Regions from separate parts of the Exiguobacterium sp. s152 genome, predicted to be linked through region 2. Evidence: riboswitches for the same ligand, from Rfam matches in the RefSeq annotation. Region 2 holds a riboswitch; the other holds the start of a gene.
The links. Region 2 has a riboswitch for S-adenosylmethionine ahead of msrA (peptide-methionine (S)-S-oxide reductase MsrA). Riboswitches for the same ligand answer to the same signal wherever they lie in the genome.
Positions count from the first base shown of each region.

Region 1 (7,776 bases), 430 kb from region 2:
TGGCGGCCCCGGCAGCGACACCAGACAGGCTGATGGCTGTGGCAATTCCGACCGTCGAGATTGGCGATACGATGATGAGCGAGAACGCCATCGCGATTAACATGCCCATCACGATCGGTTGCAGTTCAGTCATCGTCATGATGATCGTTCCGACGTACGTCGTAATCTGTGAGATGTAAGTGAGTAGGAACGCGCCGATGCCTCCCGCGACGACGATGACCGTCATCGGCAAGACGAGTACCGTGTATGTCTTCAGGCGTGGCGACAACTGCATGACGAGGAACGTCGCGAGAGCGGCCGTCACACCGGCCGTGATGACGTCACCGATTCCGGCCATGAGGAACGCGCCTTCCTCGATGCGGATGGCGCCACTTCCGACCTGAGTCGCGATGCCGATCGTCCCGGCCTCGAGCGCCGATCGTCCGAACTGCATGGCGACAGCGACACCGATGATGACCGGTAAGAGGCGCATCGCAATCGTCGTCGCATCTAAGATGAACTGCAAGGACGGAAAATACGGCAAGATGGCTTTCGTTAATTCACCGAGCAAAGCGCTCGGGATGAGGGCGATGAGAATGGCAAGACTGAGGCCGTTCAAGACGTTCATTAAAAATTGTTTTCCGGTAAGCTTCTCTTCCGTCATTGGGGATTCACCTGTCCTTTTCTACTGGTTTGCTGTTATGTACAAAAGCGATAAAGTTAATGACCATACTATGCCTCTTTCTGCCGAGCGTCAACAAGAAATGTTGAAATGTTCAGAATTTTCCATTTGAGCACAACTTTTGAACCGATTGGCCCGGATTCATATACTTAGAAGAGAGGTGAGCAAAATGATGACAGACGGATTCTTATATATATACGCCCCAATGTGCGGTACATGCGCCGTGGCCGAGCGGATGCTCTCGGTCGTCGAGGCGGTCGACCCAGAATTGAAGATTGAAAAACGCGATGCCAACTTTATCCCGAACGAACTCGAGGCGTATCAGGTCATGAGCGTTCCGGCGCTATTGAAGCTGGAGAATGGCCAAGTTCGCGATCGTTTGTACGCATTTCAAAACGTCCAGCACGTCCTATCTTTCGTTAAGTGAGATAGGATGATTAGAATAATCTGAAAATTTTAAATAATCAGTTGACACAGAAAGTTCACGAATGATATATTCATTACAACATCTTACTTGAACACAACATAGGACGAGATTTTCCCGTCATCAAGACGTTTTCGAACAACCGCTGCATGAGCTTACGCGATTTCAGGTGGACCTTCCCTTCGATTGTCCCCCAAAAAAATCAAGCGTCGGGGCACCGGTCGCGTAATTGCATGGTCCGTTCGAAGACCGAGTGATGGTTGGGTAAAAATCCCCCATATAAGGATGAATGCTCTGATCGGGCAAAAGAGGTTCATCTATGGGTTGTCCTTCAGTGACTCAAGGTGCTACGTTCTGTGTCATCCTCGGATGGCACCTTTTTTTATTTTGCTGAAAAAAATAGTTTGACATGAAAATAATGTGTCGCTATGATAAAGCTAATCAAATACGCAACCACTCTTATCAAGAGAGGCTGAGGGACTGGCCCTATGACGCCCAGCAACCGCGGAGCAATCCGAAATGGTGCTAATTCCAGCAAGGTGTATACCTTGGAAGATGAGAGCAATCGTTGTCCGTACGATAAAGTACGCACGTTTGCTCAAACGTGCGTACTTTTTTTGTTGTCAGGAGGGAAATGGATTGATTCAATTACGCAATGTGGCCAAATGGTTCGACACGAAAAACGGTCGGGTCCAGGCGGTCGATGATGTGTCGCTTACGATCGAAAGCGGCGAAATTTTTGGAATAATCGGATATTCAGGGGCGGGGAAGTCGACGCTCATCCGTTTGCTCAACCGACTCGAGGCACCGTCAAGCGGTGAAATCGTGGTCGCCGGCAGCGAGCTGACGAAGCTCACGCCGAAGGAACTGCGCGGGGTACGTAAAAACGTCTCGATGGTGTTCCAACACTTCAACTTATTATGGTCGCGCACGGTCGCTGAGAACATCAGCTTCCCGCTCGAGCTCATCGGGGTACCGGCGAGCGAGCGCAAACGCCGCGTCCAAGAACTCGTCGAACTCGTTGGCCTCGCCGGACGAGAAGACAGCTATCCGTCACAACTATCAGGCGGCCAAAAGCAGCGAGTCGGGATAGCCCGTGCGCTCGCTACGAATCCAGAAGTGCTCCTCTGCGATGAAGCGACGAGCGCACTCGACCCGAAGACGACGGATTCGATTCTCGAACTGCTCGTCAGCATCAACAAGAAACTCGGTTTGACAATCGTCCTCATCACCCATGAGATGCACGTCATCCAAAAGATTTGTCACCGTGTCGCCGTCATGGAGGCCGGAAAGGTCGTCGAGACCGGGCAAGTCGCCGACGTGTTCCAACACCCGGAACAGCCGATCACGAAAGAGTTCGTCAAACAGATCGGCGCGGTCGAAGACATGTCGCTCACGTTCGAACATTTGAAAGCTCGTTATCCGAGCGGTCAAATCGTCAAGCTCAAATTCTTGAACGAGACGGCCGAACAACCGATCCTGTCGGAAGTGTTGAAGCAGCATGACATCGGCTTCAACATCATCGGCGGAAACGTGACGCAGTCACAAGTCGGTGCCCTCGGGACATTATTCATCCAATTGATCGGAGAGCCGGCTGAAGTCGAGCGGGCCATCGCCTCAATCCGATCACAGGCAGTGGAAGTGGAGGTAGAAAGCGATGTTTCCTAATGTAGATTGGCAAGTCATGTTAGAACAGACGTGGGAGACGCTCTATATGACGCTCGTCGCCGGAGCCGCGACGTTCGTCATCGGTCTCGCCCTCGGGATGCTGTTATATGTCACGAACGAGCCGCTCATGATGAAGAACCGTCCGATTTACACGGTAATCAGCGCGGTCGTCAACATCTTCCGGTCAATCCCGTTCATCATTTTGATTATCTTGCTCATCCCGTTCACGTTACTCGTCGTCGGGACGATGCTCGGGTCAACGGCAGCACTGCCGGCACTTATCATCGGTGCGGCCCCGTTCTATGCGCGGATGGTCGAGCTCGCGCTTCGCGAAGTCGACCGCGGCGTCATCGAGGCGGCTGAGTCGATGGGTGCGACAAAATGGCAGATTGTCTATAAAGTGTTGTTCCCAGAAGCATTGCCGGCCATCGTGTCAGGCATCACGGTCACGATCGTCGCGATCGTCGGTTACACGGCGATGGCAGGGGTCGTCGGCGGTGGAGGACTCGGGAACTTGGCGTTCCTCGAAGGATTCCAGCGTTCACAAAGTGACGTCACGTTCGTCGCGACCGTATTAATCTTGGTCATCGTCTTCGTCATTCAATTCATCGGCGATCGACTCGTATCTGTAATCGATAAGCGTTCCGCTTAATCTAAATAGAAAATTTGGAGGGGTTTTATAATGAAATCATGGAAAACAGTACTCGGTTTAACGGCAGCTTCAGCACTTACGATTCTCGCGGCTTGTGGCGGCGGGGATTCAGAATCAGGTTCAGGCGATGACAAGACACTTGTCGTCGGCGCATCAAACGTCCCACACGCTGAGATTTTAGAGCACGTCCAAGACGAATACGAAGAGAAGGGCTATACGCTCGAAATCAAGAAGTTCCAAGACTACGTCCTCCCGAACAAGACGCTCGCAGACGGTGAATTGGACGCGAACTACTTCCAACACGAACCGTACCTCGAGTCACAAATGGCTGAAAACAAAGACTACAAATTCGCTTCAGCTGGCGGCGTTCACATTGAGCCGATCGGTGTGTACTCGAAAGATTACGCGTCACTCGATGAGCTTCCAGAAGGCGCTGAAATCATCATGAGCTCGTCGGTCGCTGACCACGGACGTATCCTCACGATGCTTCAATCTGAAGGCTTGCTCACACTCGCGGAAGGCAAGACAACGGACGCGACGGTTTCAGACATCGTCGACAACCCGAAAAACTTGGAGTTCAAGACGGACGTCGAAGCGGCACTTCTCCCGCAAGCGTTCAACAACGGTGAAGGGGACGCGGTCCTCATCAACACGAACTACGCGATTGATGCCGGCCTCAACCCACTCGAAGACGCAATCGCTCTCGAAGGCGAAGATTCACCTTACGTCAACTTGATCGTCACACGTGAAGGCGACGAAGATGATGAGCGCGTCAAAGCACTCCTTGAAGTCCTCACGTCAGAAGAGACACAACAGTGGATTTTGGATGAGTACAAAGGTGCAGTCGTACCGGTCAAACAATAATTTCGTCAAGGCCCGGGCTATCCCGGGCCTTTTTTATTTGCAGTAGTTTTGGTTCACCAATAGAAGTACACTACATATATGTAGGAAAAGGGGGGATCCGGATGAACATACGACACATTCATCCGCTGACGCTGGGTGTCTTGTTTGGCACATTTTTTGCCCGGCTGTCGACATTTTTTGTTATGCCGTTTTTTGCGATTTATCTCGCGACGCTCGGCTTCTCGGCGAGCGTGATCGGGACGGTGTTCGCCATCTCGGCGCTATCGGGGTTGTTCATGAGCTTTTTCGGGGGGACGCTGTCCGATCGCTATGGGCGCAAACAGTTGATGCTGATCGGCATCGTCTTGAACGCCTTGACGTTCAGCGGTTTCGCACTCGTGACAGAGTTATTTTGGTTTTATATGTTCTCGGTACTTATGGGCGTGTCACGGTCGTTCCTCGAACCGGCGTCCCGCGCCCTCATCAGTGATACGACGCAGCCGGACCAGCGCGTCATCGTCTATAACGTCCGTTACTTTTTAATCAACATTGCGGCGGCAATCGGACCATTGCTCGCAGTCGTCTTGTCGCTCACCGGCGCAAAGAGCGCCTTCTTAGTCGTGACGGGCGTTTACGTGATGTACGGACTCGTCATCTCGACGCTGTTCCGAAAGTATCCGTTCGAGGAAGGGGACGGCGTCAAAGTCCGGCCGCGCTTGACGGAGACGTTCCGTGTGTTACAACAAGATAAGACGTTCCGCTTCGTCATCATCGGGATGATTTTTGCCATCATCGGCTATAGTCAGTTCAATGCGACGTTGCCGCAGTTCATCGCTTTCCATGACGGCTTCAGTGACGGCTCGCGCTTGTTCGCCTATCTGTTGACGGTCAATGCGATCACCGTCCTTGTCGTCCAGTATCCAATTATGCGGTTCGGGATGCGGGTGTCACCGATCAAGTCGCTCTTCTTTGGTGTCGCCACGCTGTCGTCGGGACTCCTCCTAATCGGCTTCGCGACCGAGACGTGGGTATTGTTCATCGCGATGGTCATCTTCACGGTTGGCGAAGTGCTCATGTTCACGATGACGGACGTGTTGACGGACGAATTGGCACCGGCTCACCTGCGTGGGACGTATTTCGGGGCGATGGGTTTGACGGCGCTCGGTCAGACGATTGGTCCCGTCATCGGGGGAGTGTTGCTTGATGGATTCGACAATGCAGCGTTGCCAGTGTTTGGAAGTTTGGCCGTATTGACGGCATGCGGCGCCTTCTTCTTCGCCGGCGCCTTGAAAGAACGAAAAGCAAGTTTAGCCTTAATCGAGGAAAAAGTTGGATAAAGTCTTGATTTCCCGATATTCTCATTCTCAACATTTATGTTTTATTGAGAATGAATAATAAGGTGAGTCGCTTGAAATAAAAAATTGCCTAGATTAAGATTAGAATATATCTAATCTACGCCAAAAATGGCGAGAAAACGGAAGGGGTATCCGAATGTCTAACGTACCACACATGAAAATTGATGACCTCCGCGTCTCAATCGAAGGAAAAGAGATCGTCAAAGGTCTTAATCTTGAAATTAAAGGTGGCGAAATTCACGCCATCATGGGTCCTAACGGAACGGGTAAATCTACACTCGCATCGGCACTTATGGGTCATCCATTGTATGAAGTCACAGGCGGAAGCGTTGATTTGAACGGCGAAGACGTACTCGACATGGAAGTCGACGAGCGCGCGCAAGCCGGAATGTTCCTCGCAATGCAGTATCCTGCTGAAATCAGTGGTGTCACAAATGCCGATTTCTTACGTTCAGCAATCAACTCGCGCCGTGAAGAAGGCCAAGAAATCTCACTCATGAAGTTCATCCGTGAACTCGATGCGAAGATGGACGTCCTTGAAATCCCTTCAGAAATGGCACACCGCTATTTGAACGAAGGTTTCTCAGGTGGAGAGAAAAAACGTAACGAGATTCTTCAGATGATGATGATCAAACCGAACATCGCCATCCTCGATGAGATCGACTCGGGTCTTGACATCGATGCGCTCAAAGTCGTCGCCAAAGGCGTCAACGAAATGCGTTCAGAAGAGTTCGGCTGCTTGATCATCACGCACTATCAGCGTCTCCTCAACTATATCGAGCCAGACTTTGTTCACATCATGATGGACGGGAAAATCGTCATGTCAGGTGGCAAAGAACTTGCACAACGACTCGAAGCAGAAGGTTACGACTGGGTGAAGCAAGATCTTGGAATGACAGTAGACACAGAAGCGTAAGGAGGCTGTACGATGACCGTACAATTTGAATTGGATGCACAAGCAGTAGCGGCACGTGCAGAGGCGCTCGGTGGACCTTCATGGATGGTCAACCGTCGCAAAGAAGCAGCAGAACTTGCGCCGACCCTCGCCTTGCCAAAAGTTGAAAAGATCAAGATTGATAAATGGGACTTCGTCTCTGGAGACGTCGAGCTCACGAAGCACGACGGCTTGACGCCTGAAATCGAAGCACTTCTTGGAGACCACCGTACAAACGTGCTCGTTGAACGCAACGGTCATGTCGTCTACAACGAACTTGCGACGCCAGAAGGTGTCCTCTTCATGGGCATCAACGAAGCAATGGAACAACATCCAGAGCTCGTCGAGAAGTACTTCATGACGGAAGGTGTCCGCGTGGACGAAGAACGTTTGTCTGCGTTGAACGCTGCCCTCATGAACGGCGGTGCGTTCTTATACGTACCGAAGAACGTACAATTAAAAGATCCGCTTCAAGCCATCTTCACGATGGAACAAGCGAACGGTGCGCTCTATCACCACACGATCATCGTCGCAGACGAAGGCAGTGAATTGACGTACGTCGAGAGCTTCCTCTCGAACACGAACGAGCCGCACACGGTCAACGCCGTGACAGAAGTGTTCGCTGCCGCGAACGCGAAAGTCGTCTTCGGTGGTGTCGATCAGCTTGCTGAGTCGGCCCTCTCGTTCATGAACCGCCGCGGTGTCGTCTATGAGAACGCACGCCTCGAATGGGCGCTCGGACACATGAACGACGGCAACTCGGTTGTCGAAACGAAAACGCACCTCGTCGGGGACAACACGTTCTCAGACACGAAAGCCGTCACGATCGGTCGTGGCGCACAGAAGCAAAACTTCAACATCCGGACGGACCATTTCGGGAAGTCTTCAGAAGGGTTCATCTTGATTCACGGTGTCCAAAAAGATTCGGCCACGGCCATCTTCAGCGGAACATCGATGATTCACCATGGCGCTTCGAAATCGAACGGCGTTCAAACGGAACGTGTACTCATGTTGTCTGAAAAGGCACGTGGGGATGCGAACCCGATCCTCCTCATCGATGAGGACGACGTCATGGCAGGTCACGCCGCTTCGGTCGGACGCGTCGACGACGTGCAGCTCTACTACTTGATGAGCCGTGGTTTGTCACGTAAAGAAGCCGAACGGTTAATCATTCACGGATTCTTGAACCCGGTCGTCGAGCAGCTCGCGATCGAGTCGGTCAAAGACCGTCTCCGTGAA
Region 1 is NZ_JACSLX010000001.1:457,103-464,878, reverse strand. Features, by position in the region: gene KNP72_RS02385 (PTS sugar transporter subunit IIC) at 1-643, opposite strand, end outside; gene KNP72_RS02380 (thioredoxin family protein) at 831-1,088, shown strand; SAM riboswitch class I at 1,542-1,647, shown strand; gene KNP72_RS02375 (methionine ABC transporter ATP-binding protein) at 1,725-2,753, shown strand; gene KNP72_RS02370 (methionine ABC transporter permease) at 2,743-3,405, shown strand; gene KNP72_RS02365 (MetQ/NlpA family ABC transporter substrate-binding protein) at 3,436-4,269, shown strand; gene KNP72_RS02360 (MDR family MFS transporter) at 4,371-5,585, shown strand; gene sufC (Fe-S cluster assembly ATPase SufC) at 5,758-6,519, shown strand; gene sufD (Fe-S cluster assembly protein SufD) at 6,532-7,776, shown strand, end outside.
Region 1: it holds a riboswitch for S-adenosylmethionine, as region 2 does, so the genes downstream of both, KNP72_RS02375 (methionine ABC transporter ATP-binding protein) here and msrA (peptide-methionine (S)-S-oxide reductase MsrA) in region 2, are expected to answer to the same signal.

Region 2 (7,776 bases):
TTCAGCCGCATCGTGATGGATGAACGGGACGTTCAAATATTCCGCCATCGTATTCAGCTTGTGATTCGGCAGTCCAGGATACAGTTTTCTCGACAGCTTGACGGTACAGCCGTACTCGATCGTCGGAAACGTATATAAATCATATTTGGCGATTGCTTTCTTGAAAGCGCCCATATCAAATGAGGCATTGTGCGCCATGACGAGGTCGACATCCCGCAGCGTCGGATAGAGCTGTTCAAGCACCTCGGGTAAGGCTGGGGCGTCCCAGACGTCGCTCGGCCGGATGCCGTGGACGCGGATATTGCCTGCGTCAAAGTCTTCTTCTGGATTGACGAGTAGTTGGTTCGTCTCGATGATTTCACCGTCGACGAGTAGGCTCCAGCCGACAGAGCAGATGCTGCGACTATCGCGGTTGGCCGTCTCGACGTCGATGGCAAGAATTGAATATGACATAATCGGTCCCTTTCTCATAAAACAAGTATAAAAAAAGTCTAACATATCGTTAGACTAAAAAGCGATTATGCGGCCACGAGGTTGCGACACGCCTCTGCGCAGCGGAGACACGCTTCGGAACAACGTTGGCAATGGTCATGCAAGTGGCGGCCACATTCGACGGCGCACGTGTCGCACACCTGGGCGCAGAGTGCAGCAATCGGTTTGGTGAAAGCCGAATCGGTCTCGAGCGCGTTCAAGGCGAGCGCACACACTTCCGAACATTCTTTCGTCAGCCGGATACACTCGGCGACCATCAATAAATCCTCTTCTTGTAAACATTTTGAGAAACAGTGATTGCTTGCCCGCATACAGTCGATGACGGCTAAAATGGTCTCTTCGACAGAGGCACGATCCATAGTAAGTCCCCCTTAGAATAATGATGTCTTACAATCATTACCCGCTACCAGGTGACTTAAACCGGGCGGAGACGCAAAAAAAAGTCACCCCTCAAATGAGTGGTGACTTCCATAATGGAGCATAGCGGGCTCGAACCGCTGACCTCCACGCTGCCAGCGTGGCGCTCTCCCAGCTGAGCTAATGCCCCGTTCGAAAATTATTATATCATCCTAGTAAAACATTTGGCAATGGATATTTTTAAATTTTTTCGAACAAAGTTTAATCGTGCGTAAACGTGGGAAAATCATTGGTAATGTTATTCTACGAAAGCAGGTGTTATCTATGGAAATGATTTTACTCGCACTCTTACCTGCCTTGATGTGGGGGAGTATCCCGCTCATCGTGTCGAAAGTCGGTGGTAAGCCGATTCAACAGTTAATCGGGACGACGATTGGGGCGATGGTGATGGCGGTCATCATCGCACTCGTATTCAATCCGGAGTTCACGACGCTAGCAATCGTGACCGGCTTCATCTCCGGTGTGTTCTGGGCACTCGGGCAATATTTACAGTTCCAATCGTTCCAAATTTTAAGTGTATCGAAAGCGATGCCGATCAGCACCGGTATGCAACTCGTCGGGACGTCCTTGTTCGGCGTCATCGTGCTCGGTGATTGGCAGACGTCGACCGAGTTATGGCTCGGTTTTTCTGCGCTCGTGTTGATTATCATCGGGGCGGCACTGACGTCATATCAGCAGAACAAAGACGGCGACAGTAGCGGGGCCTTGAAGAAAGGCTTGCTCGTCCTGCTCGTGTCGAGTATCGGTTATGTGACGTATGCCGTCTTGACGAACTATTTCGAGGTCGACGGCATCACGGCCATCTTGCCGCAATCGGTCGGGATGTTCATCGCAGCGCTCTTGTTCAGCTTGCGCGAGAAAGATGTCAAGAAGTTCGACCCGAAGACGTTCAAAAACATCTTGGCCGGTCTCGCCTGGGGGATTGGGAACTTCGGGCTGTTCGTGTCGAGCGGTGAGGTCGGCATCGCGACGTCGTTCGCCTTGTCGCAATTGAACGTCGTCGTGGCGACGCTCGGTGGGATTTATCTATTGAAAGAAGAGAAGACGACGAAAGAACGGGTCTTCGTCTTTATGGGAATCGGGCTCATCGTCGTGGCCGGATTCATGCTCGGGATTGCGAAAAGCTAAAAAGACGGGTCAGACGACCCGTCTTTTGTTTACCAGGCTTGCTCGATGAATGCGTCGCGCCCAGATTTCTTCCGGTCCTCTTTATAGTGGGCCGGATTTTTTTTATGGAAGTCTTGATGGTATTCCTCGGCCGGATAGAACGTGTCGGCCGGTAGAATCTTCGTGACGATTGGCTGTTTGAATCGTCCGCTCGCCGCGAGCGCGTCGCGACTCTGCTCTGCTTTCACGCGTTGTTCTTCAGTATGATAGAAGATGGCCGGCGCATATTGGCTGCCGCGGTCTTGGAACTGGCCGCCGTCATCGGTCGGATCGGTCTGAATCCAATATAGTTCGAGCAGGCGCTCATAAACGAACAGCGTCGGGTCGAACGTGATCTCGACGACCTCATAATGTCCCGTCGTCCCTGTTTTCACTTGTTCATACGTCGGGTCATCGACGTGACCTCCCGTATAACCGGATACGATTGACTCGATGCCAGGTTGCTCCTCGAACGGCGTCACCATGCACCAAAAACAGCCGCCTGCGAATGTTGCTTTTTCCATTAGTAAGTCCCCCTCGATCAATTTTCCCAAAAAAAGCGCTCATGTCATCGACATGAGCGCTCTGTCATATCGGCCAAGGCACATGCCTTGCTGGAAGTAGCACCTTGCCGAAGCAGGTTGCTGTGAAGTCATAGAGCCAGGTCTCTCGTTCACTCAAGATATCGATATGTAGTTGGTGAGAGCATCATACCATCAGATTTGAAGCGGCGTCAACGGTTTGGTTTGCGTCGAAGTTGGAACAAGGTGGCGCCGAGAATCAAGATGACGAGGACGATGGAGAGCGGTAGCGTATACGGAGCGTCCCCGGCATATAGCTGTAAGAAGAACAAGGCAAAGACGGACAATAAGACGAGTACGTACGAACGATTCATAGTAACCTCCCTTTTCTTTCAGTGTACCAAGTTACATATTCGTTGGCGAACGAAAACAGGAAATCATCTGGAGATAGCGAATACCATCGAGTGACCAAAGGAGGAATCTATATGACTGAACCAAACACATGTTTCGAACTCGATATCGAGACCGCCCAGCGCGGATATAAAGAAGGAACGTTCACGGCGCGTGACGTGACGGCCTACTATTTGACACGGATCGCCCAGTTGAACGACAAGCTGAGAGCGGTCATTCAAGTGAACCCGGACGCCTTGTTCGAGGCCGAGGCGGCCGACCGGGCGTTTCGACGAGGTGACCGCTTGCCGTTGCTCGGCATCCCGGTGTTGATTAAAGACAATGTCGAGACGGCGGGATTGATGAAGACGACGGCCGGGGCCGTCGCCCTCGCGCATCACTTCGCCGGCCGGGACGCCCATCTCGTTCAAAGCCTGCGCGCGAATGGGGCCATCATCCTCGGAAAAGCGAACTTATCCGAATGGGCCAACTTTTTGACTGAGGGCATGCCGAACGGCTGGAGTGGGGTTGGTGGCCAGACGCTCAATCCATATGGGGACAAGCTCGATGTCGGAGGGTCGAGTTCAGGTTCGGCGTCGGCGGTCGCTGCCAACTTGACGTTGCTTGCCGTCGGCAGCGAGACGAGTGGCTCGATTATCCACCCGAGCGTCCATAATGGAATCGTTGGCATCAAACCGACCGTCGGTTTGATTAGCCGCAGCGGCATCATCCCGATCTCCCGGTCGCAGGACACGGCCGGCCCAATGGCACGGACACTACGGGATGCGGTGCTCGCCCTTGAGGCGATGGTCGGGGAAGATCCCGCTGACCCAGCGACGACGCATCTTCCGGCCGGTCCGCCTTACCGGACTTGTCTTGATGAGCGGCAAGCAGTCGGTATGCGTGTCGGCGTCGTCAAGACCGATCTGTCTGAAGAAGAGCAGGTGCTCTACGACGAAGCGATCGCATTGCTGAAACAGAGCGGCATCGAGGTCGTCACCGTCGAACTGCCGTCGAAAGCAGGGCTCGACCAAGGGGATATCCTGTACCATGAGTTCAAGCTCGGAATCGAGGCGTATCTCGCCTCGACGACGCTCCCGTATGAGACGTTGTCGGATTTGATTAACTGTAACAACAGTCATCCCGAGACGATTCCGCATGGACAGAAGACGTTCGAGAAAGCGGATGAACAATCGGGCCGCTTGATTGAGGACGCCTATTTGACGCGCCGCCTCGACGACGTTTATCACGCCAAGACGGACGGCATCGACCGATTGTTGGCCGAGCAGGAACTTCATGCCCTCGTCTTGCCGCATGACCACAATTATGACATGGCGGCGAAAGCCGGCCATCCGACCGTCACGATCCCGTATCGCTTGAAGGCGAGCGGGGCCCCGTTCGGTCTATCGTTCACCGGGACGAGCTATGCCGAATGCGACTTGATTCGTCTCGCCTACGCGTTCGAGCGTCATGTGACACGTCCCGTCCCACCGTTATAAGAACGTTGCACCGGTCGTCCACGTCCGCTACAATGGTACGTATGCGGATTGAAGAAAGGACAGATAGCAATGAAACCATCTATATACGGGCTGACATTCGATCAGCTGTCGGAAGCGTGCGTCTCTTGGGGATACAGTGCCTTCCACGCGAGACAAATCTGGGACTCACTCTATATCGACCGAGTCAAGCACATCGAGGACATCTCGGTTCGCGCTGAAGTGCGTGAGGCGCTCGCCGCCGAATACGTCATCTCGACGCAAGACCTGTTCGTCAAACAAGAAGCGGGCGACGGGACGGTCAAATTTTTACTTAAATTACACGACGGGCACTATATCGAGACGGTGCTCATGCGTCACAAATACGGACGTTCGGTCTGTGTGACGACACAGGTCGGCTGCAATATCGGCTGTAGCTTCTGTGCGAGTGGTCTGTTGAAGAAGACACGCGATTTGACGGCCGGTGAAGTCGTCGAACAAATCATGACCGTGCAACACTACTTGGACGAGGTCGGGGAAGGTGCTCGCGTCAGCCATATCGTTGTCATGGGAATCGGGGAACCGTTCGATAACTTCGACAACTTGGTCGACTTCCTCCGTGTCGTCAAGGACGAGCGCGGCCTCGCGATCGCACCGCGTAAAATCAACGTGTCGACGAGCGGAATCGCCGACAAGATTTACAAGTTCGCGGACCTCGATTTGCGCATTAATTTGGCGCTGTCGCTCCACGCGCCGAACGACGCGCTTCGGACGCAAATCATGAAAATCAACCGGGCGTTCCCGCTCGACAAGCTCATGCCGGCCATCCGTTATTACGTCGAAACGACGAACAAGCGGATCACGTTCGAATATATTCTCTTATCGAAAGTGAACGATTTGCCTGAGCACGCCGAGGAACTTGCCGACTTGATTGACGATATTAAAGACAAGTCATACGTCAACTTGATTCCGTACAACCCGGTCAACGAGCATATCCAGTATGAGCGGAGCACGTCCGAGGACATCATGGCGTTTTATGACGTCTTGAAGAAACGGGGCATCAATACCGGGGTCCGCCTCGAGCACGGGACCGATATCGATGCGGCCTGTGGCCAGTTGCGCAGCAAGCATATGAATGTCGAAGGCGCAAAATGACAGAGACTCCTTGAATCTCATGATTCAAGGAGTTTTTTTGTCTTCTGCCCTAGAAGGATGCCGGCCCGGTTCAATATTTTTCTTCCGAGCGGTTGCTATTTTGGGAAATGTTGAATAGAGATTGCCCCCTCAGGGAATAGTCACTTGAAATCAATGTAGAGAGTGGAGGCAATTCAATGGAGACAGTAAACGCTGCGTTATGGATTCGAGTTCGAAATACGCTTGGGGAAGGGCCGTGTTGGGATGCGGAACTGAAACGCTTCTATTGGGTCGATATCGAGGGACATACACTCTGGTGGTACGATGAGAAAGAAGATGAACTGTCGTCGTTCGATATGGGACAACAGATCGGGTTCGCGGTCCCGAAAGTGACGGACGGCGTCGTCGTCGGCTTGAAAGACGGGATTTATGAGTGGGACGAGACGTCAAAAGAGCTCGATAAAATCGTCGAACTCGACGACCCAGAAGGAAAGCTCCGCTTCAATGACGGCAAAGCCGACCCGTACGGACGCATCTTCGCCGGCACGCTCCATCTTGAAGACGAGGCGGAACAAGCGACGCTATACCGTCTGAATCGCGACGGCACGACCGAGGTCATGTTGAGCGAGTTGACATTATCGAACGGACTGACATGGTCACCCGACCATTCGACGTTCTATCATATCGATACACCGACCGAGACGGTCCGTAAATACGCCTTTGACTTGAAGACGGGTACGCTCGGCGAAGGGGAGGCCATCATCGATTTCACAGTCGAAGAAGGATTCCCGGACGGCATGACGTCCGATGAGGAAGGGTTCTTATGGATTGCGCACTTTGCCGGCGGCCGCGTCTCGCGCTGGAACCCGGAGACGGGTGAAAAAGTGCTCGAGGTGCTCGTGCCGGCCCCGAACGTCACGTCGTGCTGTTTTGTCGGCGACAACTTGAACCAACTCGCCATCACGACGGCTCGTGAAGGGATGGATGACGAGGCGCTCAAAGCCCATCCGGACGCAGGGTCGGTCTTTAAAATCGATACAGACGTGAAAGGGATGCCGCTCTATCGGTTTGGACGATAAGGAGGTAAAGAAATGGTGAAGCGATTGCTCGTTCGTGCAGGCATCGGTTTGGCACTCGCGGCAGTGGCCCGGGTCGGGATCCAAAAACTATTGGATGCGAACCGGGAAGACGACCACACGTATTTGAATCCGCGCTGGGATGAGGCCCCGAGTGTCGATGCCGATAAGGATGAGGATGAGGTCGGTCTGACGCAGCTCGATTCGATTTATCGGGCCGAGTGGCAGGCGAACACGTATCCCCGCTCCGAGGCGGAACGCAAGGCGTTGGAAGAATAGGGAAAGGAACACGTCTGGGAACGGGCGTGTTTTTTTCTTGACAAGACAATGGTGACCCGTCATTATCTAAAAAGTAATGATTACGATTTAGGAGTGGGGATATATGAAACGAATTCCAATCACGGTGCTGTCCGGTTATTTAGGGAGCGGCAAGACGACGTTGATGAATCATCTGTTGAACAATCGGTCAGGTAAGAAATATGCGGTCATCGTCAACGACATGAGCGAGTTGAACATCGACGAACGATTGATTGAGCAGGGCGGTTTCTCGCGGACGGACGAAAAATTGGTCGAGCTATCGAACGGCTGCATTTGTTGCACGCTTCGTGAGGACCTGCTCGAAGCGGTACAGGACATCACGAACGACCGTGAACTCGACGGGATTATCATCGAATCATCCGGCATCTCAGAACCGATTCCGGTCGCTCAAACGTTTACATACGCCGATGACGCCCTCGGGATCGATTTAACGAGCCGCGTCTATATCGATGCGATGGTGACCGTCGTCGATGCATATCGATTCTTGAAAGATTTTAACTCGGGCGAGTCACTCCATGAACGCAAGCAGGCCATCGATGAGACGGACGTCCGTGAAGTCGTCGATCTGCTCGTCGATCAAATCGAGTTCGCGGACATCATCGTCTTGAACAAGGCGGACCGCGTGACAGAGACGGAAGTCGACGAGATGGCCGGGCTGTTAAAGGCGCTCAATCCTACCGCCAAACTGTTGACGTCGGTCCTTGCGAACGTAGAATTGACCGAGCTGTTAGACGTCAATCTGTTCGATTTCGAGCAGGCGATGCATGCCGCCGGCTGGATTCACGAGCTTGAGGCGGAAGTACATAC
Region 2 is NZ_JACSLX010000001.1:22,420-30,195, reverse strand. Features, by position in the region: gene KNP72_RS00175 (3'-5' exonuclease) at 1-453, opposite strand, end outside; gene KNP72_RS00170 (four-helix bundle copper-binding protein) at 519-851, opposite strand; tRNA gene KNP72_RS00165 (tRNA-Ala) at 967-1,039, opposite strand; gene KNP72_RS00160 (GRP family sugar transporter) at 1,174-2,037, shown strand; gene msrA (peptide-methionine (S)-S-oxide reductase MsrA) at 2,067-2,579, opposite strand; SAM riboswitch class I at 2,644-2,744, opposite strand; gene KNP72_RS00150 (hypothetical protein) at 2,789-2,950, opposite strand; gene KNP72_RS00145 (amidase family protein) at 3,062-4,465, shown strand; gene rlmN (dual-specificity RNA methyltransferase RlmN) at 4,535-5,596, shown strand; gene KNP72_RS00135 (SMP-30/gluconolactonase/LRE family protein) at 5,773-6,654, shown strand; gene KNP72_RS00130 (hypothetical protein) at 6,667-6,930, shown strand; gene KNP72_RS00125 (GTP-binding protein) at 7,034-7,776, shown strand, end outside.